Regions from separate parts of the Micromonospora sp. NPDC049171 genome, predicted to be linked through region 2. Evidence: riboswitches for the same ligand, from Rfam matches in the RefSeq annotation. Region 2 holds a riboswitch; each other region holds the start of a gene.

Region 1 (2,191 bases), on a different contig from region 2:
ACGCACGGGGTCACCGCACAGACCTCGGTGGCGGTGCTCGGCACCCTGGGCAGCCTGGTGCTGACCGGGCTGCTCGCCACCATCGCCACGGCCGCGACCCACCTCACCGGCTTCGGCAGCGAGGACGCGACGACACTGTCGATGTTCCAGGCCGACGTGGACCTACACGGCCTGCTGCTCGCCGGGATCATCATCGGATCGCTCGGGGTGCTCGACGACGTGACGGTCACCCAGGCGGCCACCGTCACCGAGCTGGCGCACGCCAACCCCGGGCTGACCCGGTTGCAGCTCTACCGCGCCGCGACCCGGGTCGGCCGCGCGCACATCGCCTCCACTGTCAACACCATCGTGCTGGCGTACGCGGGCGCGTCGCTGCCCCTGCTGCTCCTGCTCACCGCCGACTCGCGGCCGATCGGGCAGATCCTCACCAGCGAGTTCCTCGCGCAGGAAATCGTCCGCAGCGCGGTCGCCACGCTCGGCCTGATCGCCGCCGTGCCACTGACCACCGGGCTGGCCGCGATCGTGACCGCCGCCGGACGCGCCGACGCCACACCGCCCGCCGACGCCGCCCGGCGGCCACCGGAGCCGGACCGGGCGGAGCCGCTGGCCGCCCTCAGCTCACCGCGAACCTCTCGACCCGACGAGCCGGAGCAGACCCGGACCCCACCCCCATCCACGGCCACCGACGGGTGGCCGGAGTCGAACAGGAGCACGGAAACGGCATGGTGACACTCCTCAGCGTGACCAGATCGGATCTCCACCCTGAGAACCGCGTCACTGATCACCCAGCGCTATGGCGAAATGACACTTTTGGTCGGCAGCCAGGCGTAGCTCACGCAGTCGACTCTCGGGTAACCTCGCTGCCGGTTACCGATGAAGGCGCGAAGCGGCGCCTGCGGTGCCACCGCCCAATCGCCAACCGGCGAGCCGGGGACCCAGGTATGTGGGGTGAATCCGCGTCAGCGGTAGGGGCCACTTCCGCCCCGAACCCGTCAGCTAACCCGGTCGGCGGTCGACGGAAGGGAACATTGTGACGGCACCCCTACGCCGCTGGTTGACACCCGTGGTGGCCGTGATCGCCGCACTGACCGTGCTCGCCGGGCCCCTGCCGGCCCACGCCGCCCCGACGACCCCGACACCGTCCGGGCACGAGGAGGACGGCGAGCCGAAGCTGCTCAACGACGTCATCGAGCAGGCCAACCGGGACTACTCCGCCGCCAAGTCCAAACTGGACAAGTCCAAGAAGCGTCAGCTGGAGCTGGCGCTGGAGGTGGACCGGGCCAAGGCCGACCTGGACGCGTTGGCACCACAGGTCGGGCAGATCGCCGCCCAGTCGTACCGGACCGGTCGGATCGGCGCGCTCGCGATGCTGCTCGAAAGCGACGCTCCCGACACCTTCGTGCAGCGCGCCGCGATGCTCGACGAGATCAACATGGTGAACGAGAACAAGCTCGCCGAGGTCAACGCGGTGAAGGCCCGCGCCGAGCAGGCCAAGTTCCTCCTCGACACCGAGGTTCGCGAGCAGCAGAAGCAGACCGCCGTGATGGCCAAGCGGAAGAACGAGGCCGACAAGGCGCTCTCGCTGGTCGGCGGCAAGGGCTTCACCGGCGGCCTGGTGGACGCCACCTCGCCGGTCGCCAAGATCGGGCCGGGCCGCACCGCCGACGGTGACTGGAAGGCGCAGTCGTGCAGCGAGGACGACCCGACCACGTCCGGCTGCATCACGCCTCGCACGCTGCACGCGTACAAGGAGGTCAAGCGGGCCGGCTTCAACCGGTTCGTCGGCTGCTACCGCCCCGGCGGGCCGTGGGAGCACCCGAAGGGCAAGGCCTGCGACTGGTCGCTACAGAAGAGCGGCTTCGCGCCCTGGCACAACGAGGACACCCGGACGTACGGCAACAACGTCGCCGCGTTCCTCATCCGTAACGCCGACCGGCTCGGCATCTACTACGTGATCTGGAACCGGCAGATCTGGTTCCCGGCAAGCGGTTGGAAGTCGTACAGCGGGCCGTCGAACCACACCGACCACGTCCACATGTCGCTGCTCTGACCCACCGGATCCTCCGTCGAGGGCCGCTCCGCCTCGGGCGGGGCGGCCCTCGACGTGTCAGGCGGCCGACCCGGTCGGCACGTCGAGCGTCGCGAAGCCGGCCGGCACCGCCGCCACCGGGCGCACGACGCCGGCGGCGAG
Region 2 (2,191 bases):
GTTGGAGGTCATCTCGCTGGGTGACCAGCTCGCCGGCCGACTGGAGGGCAAGAGTTCGCTGGGGCGGCTGGGGCTGCTCACGCACTCCACCGCCGGTTTCATCGACCCCGGCTTCTCCGGTCACGTCACGCTGGAGCTGTCGAACGTGGCGAACCTGCCGATCACGCTCTGGCCGGGCATGAAGATCGGGCAGCTCTGCATCTTCCGACTCTCCTCGCCGGCCGAGCACCCGTACGGCTCGGCGGTCTACGGCTCGCGCTACCAGGGGCAGCGGGGGCCGACGCCGAGTCGCGCCTGGCAGCACTGGCGCACCTGGCCCACCCGCTGAACCCGTGACGACGGGGGCCCGCCGCGACGGATCGCGACGGGCCCCCGGTCCGCGCACTGATCAGCCTGGACGGCCGTAGCTGTGGACCTGACCGTCGTCGGCCCTCTTCATCTTGACCGGTTCACCGGCCTGCGAGGCGTGCACCACCCAGCCGTCACCGACGTACATGCCGACGTGGTGGATGTCGCTGTAGTAGAAGACCAGGTCGCCGGGGCGCAGGTCGCCCTTGCTGACCTTCTTGGTGGCGCGGCTCTGCGCGGCGGCGTTGTGCGGCAGGGACACCCCGGCCTTCGCCCAGGCGGCCAGCATCAGCCCGGAGCAGTCGTACGAGTTCGGGCCCTCGGCACCCCAGACGTAGGGCTTGCCGATCTGCGCGCAGGCGAACTTGACCGCCGTGCCGGCGGCGCCACCGGGATAGCTGGCAGGGCAGGGCGCCGGGCGCAGCGGACCGCCGCCACCGCTGCCGTACACCTTGAGGCGCAGCTTCTGCAGCTTGTCGATCTCCTCGTTGATCTGCTTCTTCTTCGCCGCCAGCTGAGCCTCGGTGCGGGTCAGTTGGGCCACCATCGCGTCGAGCGGCGCCTTCTGCCCGGCCAACTGGTCGCGCAGGTCGGCCACCTCGCGGACGTCCTGCTGCTGGTTGTGCGCGAAGCGGTCGAGCATCTCGAGCTGCCCGACCACCTCGCTGGGCGACCGGCTGCCCAGTACGGCGTTGACGGTCAGCACGTTCTCGCCCTTGTACGCGCGCACCGCCAGGGCACTGACCTTGTCCATCGCGGCGTCGACCTGGCGCTCCAGCGGGGCGATCCGGGCGGCCAGCGCGCCGGCCTGCCTGCGTTTGGCGGCGAGGTCGATCCGGGTGGCGTTGTGCTGTTCGATGATCGGTTCGAGTTTGTTCCAGTCGGCGTCGATCTGGCGCTCGATCTCGGCGACGGACGGGTCGGCGTGGGCCGGCGTGGCGCTGCCGGTCAGGACGACGGCGACGCCGGCCAGTGCGGCGAGCGCGGTGGTGAAGCGGGACCAGCGTGGGCGCGGCGCGATCGACATGGGGCCGGCTGCTGCCGACCGCTCGGACGACGGCCGCGGGGCATGGAGTGCCACCGGGGTTCCGTACTCCTTCTTCCTGACCGCCTACCGGGTTAGCTGACGGGTTCGGGCGGGAAGTCGGCGCCCTACCGCAGTGGCTGCGGATTCACCCCGGGGGACATGGGTCCCCGGTTCGTTCGGAAACGACTCGGCGGTGTCGGTCCGTTACCGCCCGGGCTGGGCGGAGCTGCTATCGGGCCGACAAAAGACCAGAGTAGAGACGCCCGTTACCACTCCGCAACCCGCGCGGCCGTGACACTCCGTACCGATCGGAGAGGAGCCCCGACCACACGCGAAGATTTCTTTCCAGGCAGGTCGACACATAGAAAGGTATTGACGTGGGCTCCCGGGCGGCGCGAAGGTGACCTGACCTGCACCCGTGGAATCTAGGGGGTTCGATGCACCATCCAACCCTGTCCCCCGGCCGGCGCGCACTGCTCGCCGCCGCCGTGGTCGCCGCCGCGACCGCGGTACCGCTACCCGCCCACGCCGCCGCCGCACCCACCGGCGACCGCCAGCAGCAGTACGCCGCCGCGGCGGCCGAGTTCGGCGTACCGACCGACGTGCTGCTCGGCGTCTCCTACCTGGAGTCCCGCTGGGACAGCAACGCCGGCACACCCAGCACCAGCGGCGGTTACGGCCCGATGCACCTGACCGACGCCAGACACGTGGCCGCCCTGCCCACGGCCGGCCACCACGACGCCGGCACCGGCACCGGCACCGGCACCGGCACCGAGGATCCGCGCGGCGACGACTCCCGTACCGCGCTGGCACCCG
Region 3 (2,191 bases), on a different contig from region 2:
AACGCGAGGCCGACCACGCCGCCCAGCGAGTGCCCGAGCACGACGAGCCGGTCGTCGGGGGCGAGGGCCTGCGCGATCCGCTGGGCGAGACCGGCGAAGGAGTACGACGGCAGCGGCGGTGCCCAGCCGTGTCCGGCGAGGTCCGGTGCCAGCCACCGGCCGGGCCAGTGTTGTTCCAGGTGCGACGCCCAGGGCAGCCACACGTCACCGGTCGCCCCCATGCCGTGCAACAGCAGCAGGACCGGCCGTCGACCGGCGTGACCACCCGATTCGTCCACCACGGCCGCAGTCTCCCACGGTTCGCTGTCCCGGACGAGAGTCGTCGACGGGGGCGTACCCCGGGCCAGCGGGAGAGACGCCGCGGGCGTCGGCCCCTTGTGGGGGACGACGCCCGCGGCGGTCAGGGTGCCCGGGTCAGGCGGAGTAGCCCCGGCTGGTGATCCAGTTGGCCAGGTCGATGGTGGTGATCCAGTACGACGGGTCGGCCGGGTTCGCCGAGTCGGCGATCCGCACGGTGCGACCGTTGTCCTTGTAACCCACGACGGCGATGTAGTGGCCGCCACCGTAGGAGTGCCAGCTGCCGTCGGTGTCGGTGGCGTCGCCGACGACGTTGGCCACCACGCCCCGGCCGTCGGTGATGGCCCGGACGACGTCGGCCTGGAGCCGGTCCATCTGTGCCGGGCTGGGCGCGCCGGGGAACATCCGGGTCCGGTACGGGGAACCCTTCACCTCGGCGTTGAGCGCCCGGGTGGTGTCCTCGGCCGAGTTGGTGCCCATCTCGGTGGTGCCCAGTTCGGCAGCGAGTTCTTCCTGGGTGCGGTCGATCCCGCTGGCGCTGAGCGCGTTGCGGGTGGCCGCCGGGCCGCAGTTGTAGTACGTGTTCTGCGCCTCGTACTCGTAGTCGAGCACCTTGGTCGCGGGCGGCTTCGGCGGCGTCGGCTTACGGGTCAGATCCGGGTTGCTGCTGGCCTTGGCGGCGGGCGCCGCGGCGCTGGTGGCCGGGGCGGCGCTGGACGGCGCGGTGCTGGCCAGCGGGGACGCGTCGCCCTGGGAGGTGGTGGTGTCGCTGCGCATCTCGGCGACCGTGGTCGCGGTGCGCTGAGCGGCCGGGGCGTCGTCGGCGACGGTGAGCAGGGTGCCGGTGGTGGCGGCGAGCACGAGGGCCGCGGCGGAGGCGGCGACGATCTGGTACGGGCGCTCGGTCGCGATGCGGCGGAGCTGGCGCTGCATGGTGTGCTTCACGGGGTCCTCCACGGATCGGGGGGAGAGCGGCACACCGGGGCGCGACCGGTGTCCGGGCAGGCGCCAGCGCGCGGACGGTGGTCCGCGGGTGGTGAACCGCTCAGGGGAACGCCCGGCTCGGCCGGGCGGGAGAGGCGGTGACCCGGGGGTCAGCTCACCGTCACTGGACGGATGAGCGGGGGCACCGCTGCGCCGTGGAGGCGAGGGAACAGCCGAGGGGTGGAAAGGTGCTGCACGAGTTTGGAACTCCTTCCGACACCGCCTACCGGGTTAGCTGACGGATTCGGGCGGGAAGATCGCCCTACCGCGGGCCGTGGCTCGCGGATTCACCCCGGACTTACTGATGGGTCCCCGGTTCGTTGATCACGATTGAGCGGGTCGGCGCGGCGTCGCCTCTTGCGATCGGTTACCGCACCGGACGGGACGACACTACTGGCCCATCCACACCCTGCCAAGCCGGCTTCACCTGCGTAAACCTCAATGGGTGCCACAATTTCTGCGCGTATTGCCGATGACGTGACTCGATGGGACAACCGGTTACGGCGACGCCTACGGTCGACAACCGGACAGGCCGCCAACAATGCGGCCACAATTCCGGGAAAAATCGAGCTGATCGTGCCGGACGCCCGATTCGCAAATCCCGTGACCGGGCTCACATAACGGATCGGGCGCGAAGGGCACGGGCCGGACGCCAGCGTGCCACGACGGCGGGCCGGGGCACCCCACGCACCAGCCGGCGGACGGGTGCCGGGCTCGGCCGCAACCGGGCAACTGCCGCGGCCGCCTCCGCCGCGAGGGTACGCGCCGAGGAGGCGGCCAGGTCCGCATCCCGCCAGGCGGCCCGCTCCGCCGTGGCCGCGGCCTGGTAGTCGGCCAGCCTCGCGTCCCGGATCACCCGGCTGAGCAGCGCCTCCTGCTCGACCGGGTGTCGCCGGGAATCCCAGCCGCG
Region 4 (2,191 bases), on a different contig from region 2:
GCCGGCCCGATGCTCGTGGTGGCCGTACTCGGCCTGCTCGCGAACGTCGCCGCCTTCGCCCTGCTCCGCGCCGGTGCCCGGGAGAGCATCAACCTGCAGGGCGCCTACCTGGAGGTGCTCGGCGACCTGCTCGGCTCACTCGGCGTGATCGGTGCCGCACTGCTCATCGCCGTCACCGACTGGTGGTGGGCCGACCCGCTGGTCGCGGTCGCCATCGGCGCGTTCATCCTGCCGCGCACCTGGCGGCTGGCCCGCGCCGCCGTCCGCATCCTGGTGCAGGCCGCCCCGGAGCACCTCCAGGTGACCGCCGTGCACGACCGGCTGGCCGCCGTCCCCGGTGTGGTGGAGGTGCACGACCTGCACGTCTGGACGCTCACCTCGGGCATGGAGGTGGCCTCCGCGCACCTGACCATGGCACCCGACGCGGAGGTCGGCGCGGTGCTGACCGCAGCGCGTACCGCCCTGCACGACGACTTCCGGATCGAACACGCGACGTTGCAGATCGAGCCCGGCGCCGCCACCGGGGCCTGCGGCTCAATCGAGTGGTAACACCCATTTCCGTGACGACGTGCGCACCTTCCGTCACATCGGCTGCAGCAGCCCCACCGGCACCGGTAGGCTCGGTCCCGGCCTCCACCAGGCGGCGCCCTCCAGGCGCCGGTGGCGGTCGCCGCCTAATCGCCCAACCGGGCGAACCGGGGAACCACGTTCCTGGGGTGCATCCGCGTCAGCGGTAGGGATCTTCCGTCCCGAACCCGTCAGCTAACCCGGTCGGCGGCTGACGGAAGGACATGCGCAGTGGCACCAGCACGACCACCCGCCGCCCGACTGGCGGCCCTGATCGTCGCGATGTTCGCCCTCGGCGTCGCGATCCCGGCCGGCACCGCCTCGGCCGCTCCCCCGACCGGCCTGCGGGCCGCCGCCGCACCCGACTCCGACGAGGAGGGCGGCACCCCGTCGCTGCGCGCCCAACTCGAGGCCGCCAGCAAGGGCTACCTGGACGCCAAACGCGCTCTGGACACCTCCGTGCAGCGGCAGCAGCAGCTCGCCACCCAGCTGAAGACCATCGAGGTCGAGCTGGCCCAGCGCGACGGCAAGGTCGGCCAGATCGCCGGCGTGGCGTACCGCACCGGCCGGCTCGGTGCGGTGTCGGCGCTGCTCAACAGCAGCAGCCCGGAGGGCTTCATGGATCGGGCCGCCGCCCTGGAGGCGGTGGCCGCCAACGAGGACCGGGTGCTGCGCGACCTGCTCGCCACCAAGGACGAGGCCAATCGCACCCGGGCCGCCCTGAACGGCGAGATCACCGAACAGCGCAAGCAGGTCACCGTGATGGCCAAGCGCAAGGAGCAGGCCGAACGCGCCCTGACCGTCGCCAACACGCCCAAGCCTCCGCAGACCACCGCCGACACCAGCTCCAACCGGGGCACCTCCACCGCCAACGCGAAGGCGGCGCCACGCAACTCCGACGGCTCCTGGCCCTCCGAGTCGTGCAGCGTCAACGACCCCACGCCCGCCAACGGCTGCATCACCCCGCGCACCCTGCACGCGCTCAACCAGGCCAAGGCCGCCGGCTTCACCCGGTACGTCTCCTGTCACCGCCCCAGCGGCTCGGGCGAGCACCCGAAGGGCCGGGCCTGCGACTTCGCCGCCCAGACGAGCGGCTTCGGCGGCAACGCCACCGGCGGCGACAAGACGTACGGCAACAACCTGGCCGCGTACTTCATCCGCAACGCCGACCGGCTCGCCGTGCTGTACGTGATCTGGTACCGGCAGATCTGGCTGCCCAGCAGCGGGTGGAAGTCGTACAGCGGCGCCGGTGGCACCCCGTCCACCGACCACACCAACCACGTACACCTGTCGGTCTACTGACCCGGCCGTTCCCCGCAGCGCATGATGCCTGTGAGTCATCGTGATGACTCACAGGCATCACGTTCGTTCGGGCAGTCGCGCGGCGCTGGCCGGCTACGTCAGCGGGCGTACCCCTGATGTCGCCGCTCGTCGGACGACCCGGCCAGAGCCGGCGGGCAGCCTTGCGGTATGCCTCGGATCCCACCCGCCGCCCGCAAGGGCCTTCTCACCCTGCACCTGGTCACGTCGCTGGGCTGGCTCGGCGCGGACCTGGTGCTGCTCACCCTCGGCATCGCCGTGCAGCGGGGCGCCGACCCGGCGGTGCTCTACCCGGTCGGCGCGC

Evidence for each region. A riboswitch is a leader RNA that binds a small molecule or an ion and turns the genes downstream of it on or off. The one in region 2 is predicted to bind cyclic di-AMP.
Region 1: it holds a riboswitch for cyclic di-AMP, as region 2 does, so the genes downstream of both, AB0B14_RS03120 (hypothetical protein) here and AB0B14_RS15855 (NlpC/P60 family protein) in region 2, are expected to answer to the same signal.
Region 3: it holds a riboswitch for cyclic di-AMP, as region 2 does, so the genes downstream of both, AB0B14_RS18860 (C39 family peptidase) here and AB0B14_RS15855 (NlpC/P60 family protein) in region 2, are expected to answer to the same signal.
Region 4: it holds a riboswitch for cyclic di-AMP, as region 2 does, so the genes downstream of both, AB0B14_RS14175 (hypothetical protein) here and AB0B14_RS15855 (NlpC/P60 family protein) in region 2, are expected to answer to the same signal.

The regions. Positions count from the first base shown of each region.
Region 1 is NZ_JBEZDJ010000002.1:82,783-84,973, reverse strand. Features, by position in the region: gene AB0B14_RS03125 (YibE/F family protein) at 1-729, shown strand, start outside; cyclic di-AMP (ydaO/yuaA leader) riboswitch at 896-1,026, shown strand; gene AB0B14_RS03120 (hypothetical protein) at 1,031-2,050, shown strand; gene AB0B14_RS03115 (carbonic anhydrase) at 2,108-2,191, opposite strand, start outside.
Region 2 is NZ_JBEZDJ010000011.1:73,194-75,384, forward strand. Features, by position in the region: gene dcd (dCTP deaminase) at 1-328, shown strand, start outside; gene AB0B14_RS15855 (NlpC/P60 family protein) at 389-1,375, opposite strand; cyclic di-AMP (ydaO/yuaA leader) riboswitch at 1,443-1,578, opposite strand; gene AB0B14_RS15860 (N-acetylmuramoyl-L-alanine amidase) at 1,813-2,191, shown strand, end outside.
Region 3 is NZ_JBEZDJ010000014.1:40,974-43,164, forward strand. Features, by position in the region: gene AB0B14_RS18855 (alpha/beta fold hydrolase) at 1-281, opposite strand, end outside; gene AB0B14_RS18860 (C39 family peptidase) at 415-1,254, opposite strand; cyclic di-AMP (ydaO/yuaA leader) riboswitch at 1,487-1,628, opposite strand; gene AB0B14_RS18865 (hypothetical protein) at 1,895-2,191, opposite strand, start outside.
Region 4 is NZ_JBEZDJ010000009.1:155,246-157,436, reverse strand. Features, by position in the region: gene AB0B14_RS14180 (cation diffusion facilitator family transporter) at 1-549, shown strand, start outside; cyclic di-AMP (ydaO/yuaA leader) riboswitch at 662-793, shown strand; gene AB0B14_RS14175 (hypothetical protein) at 850-1,869, shown strand; gene AB0B14_RS14170 (hypothetical protein) at 2,038-2,191, shown strand, end outside.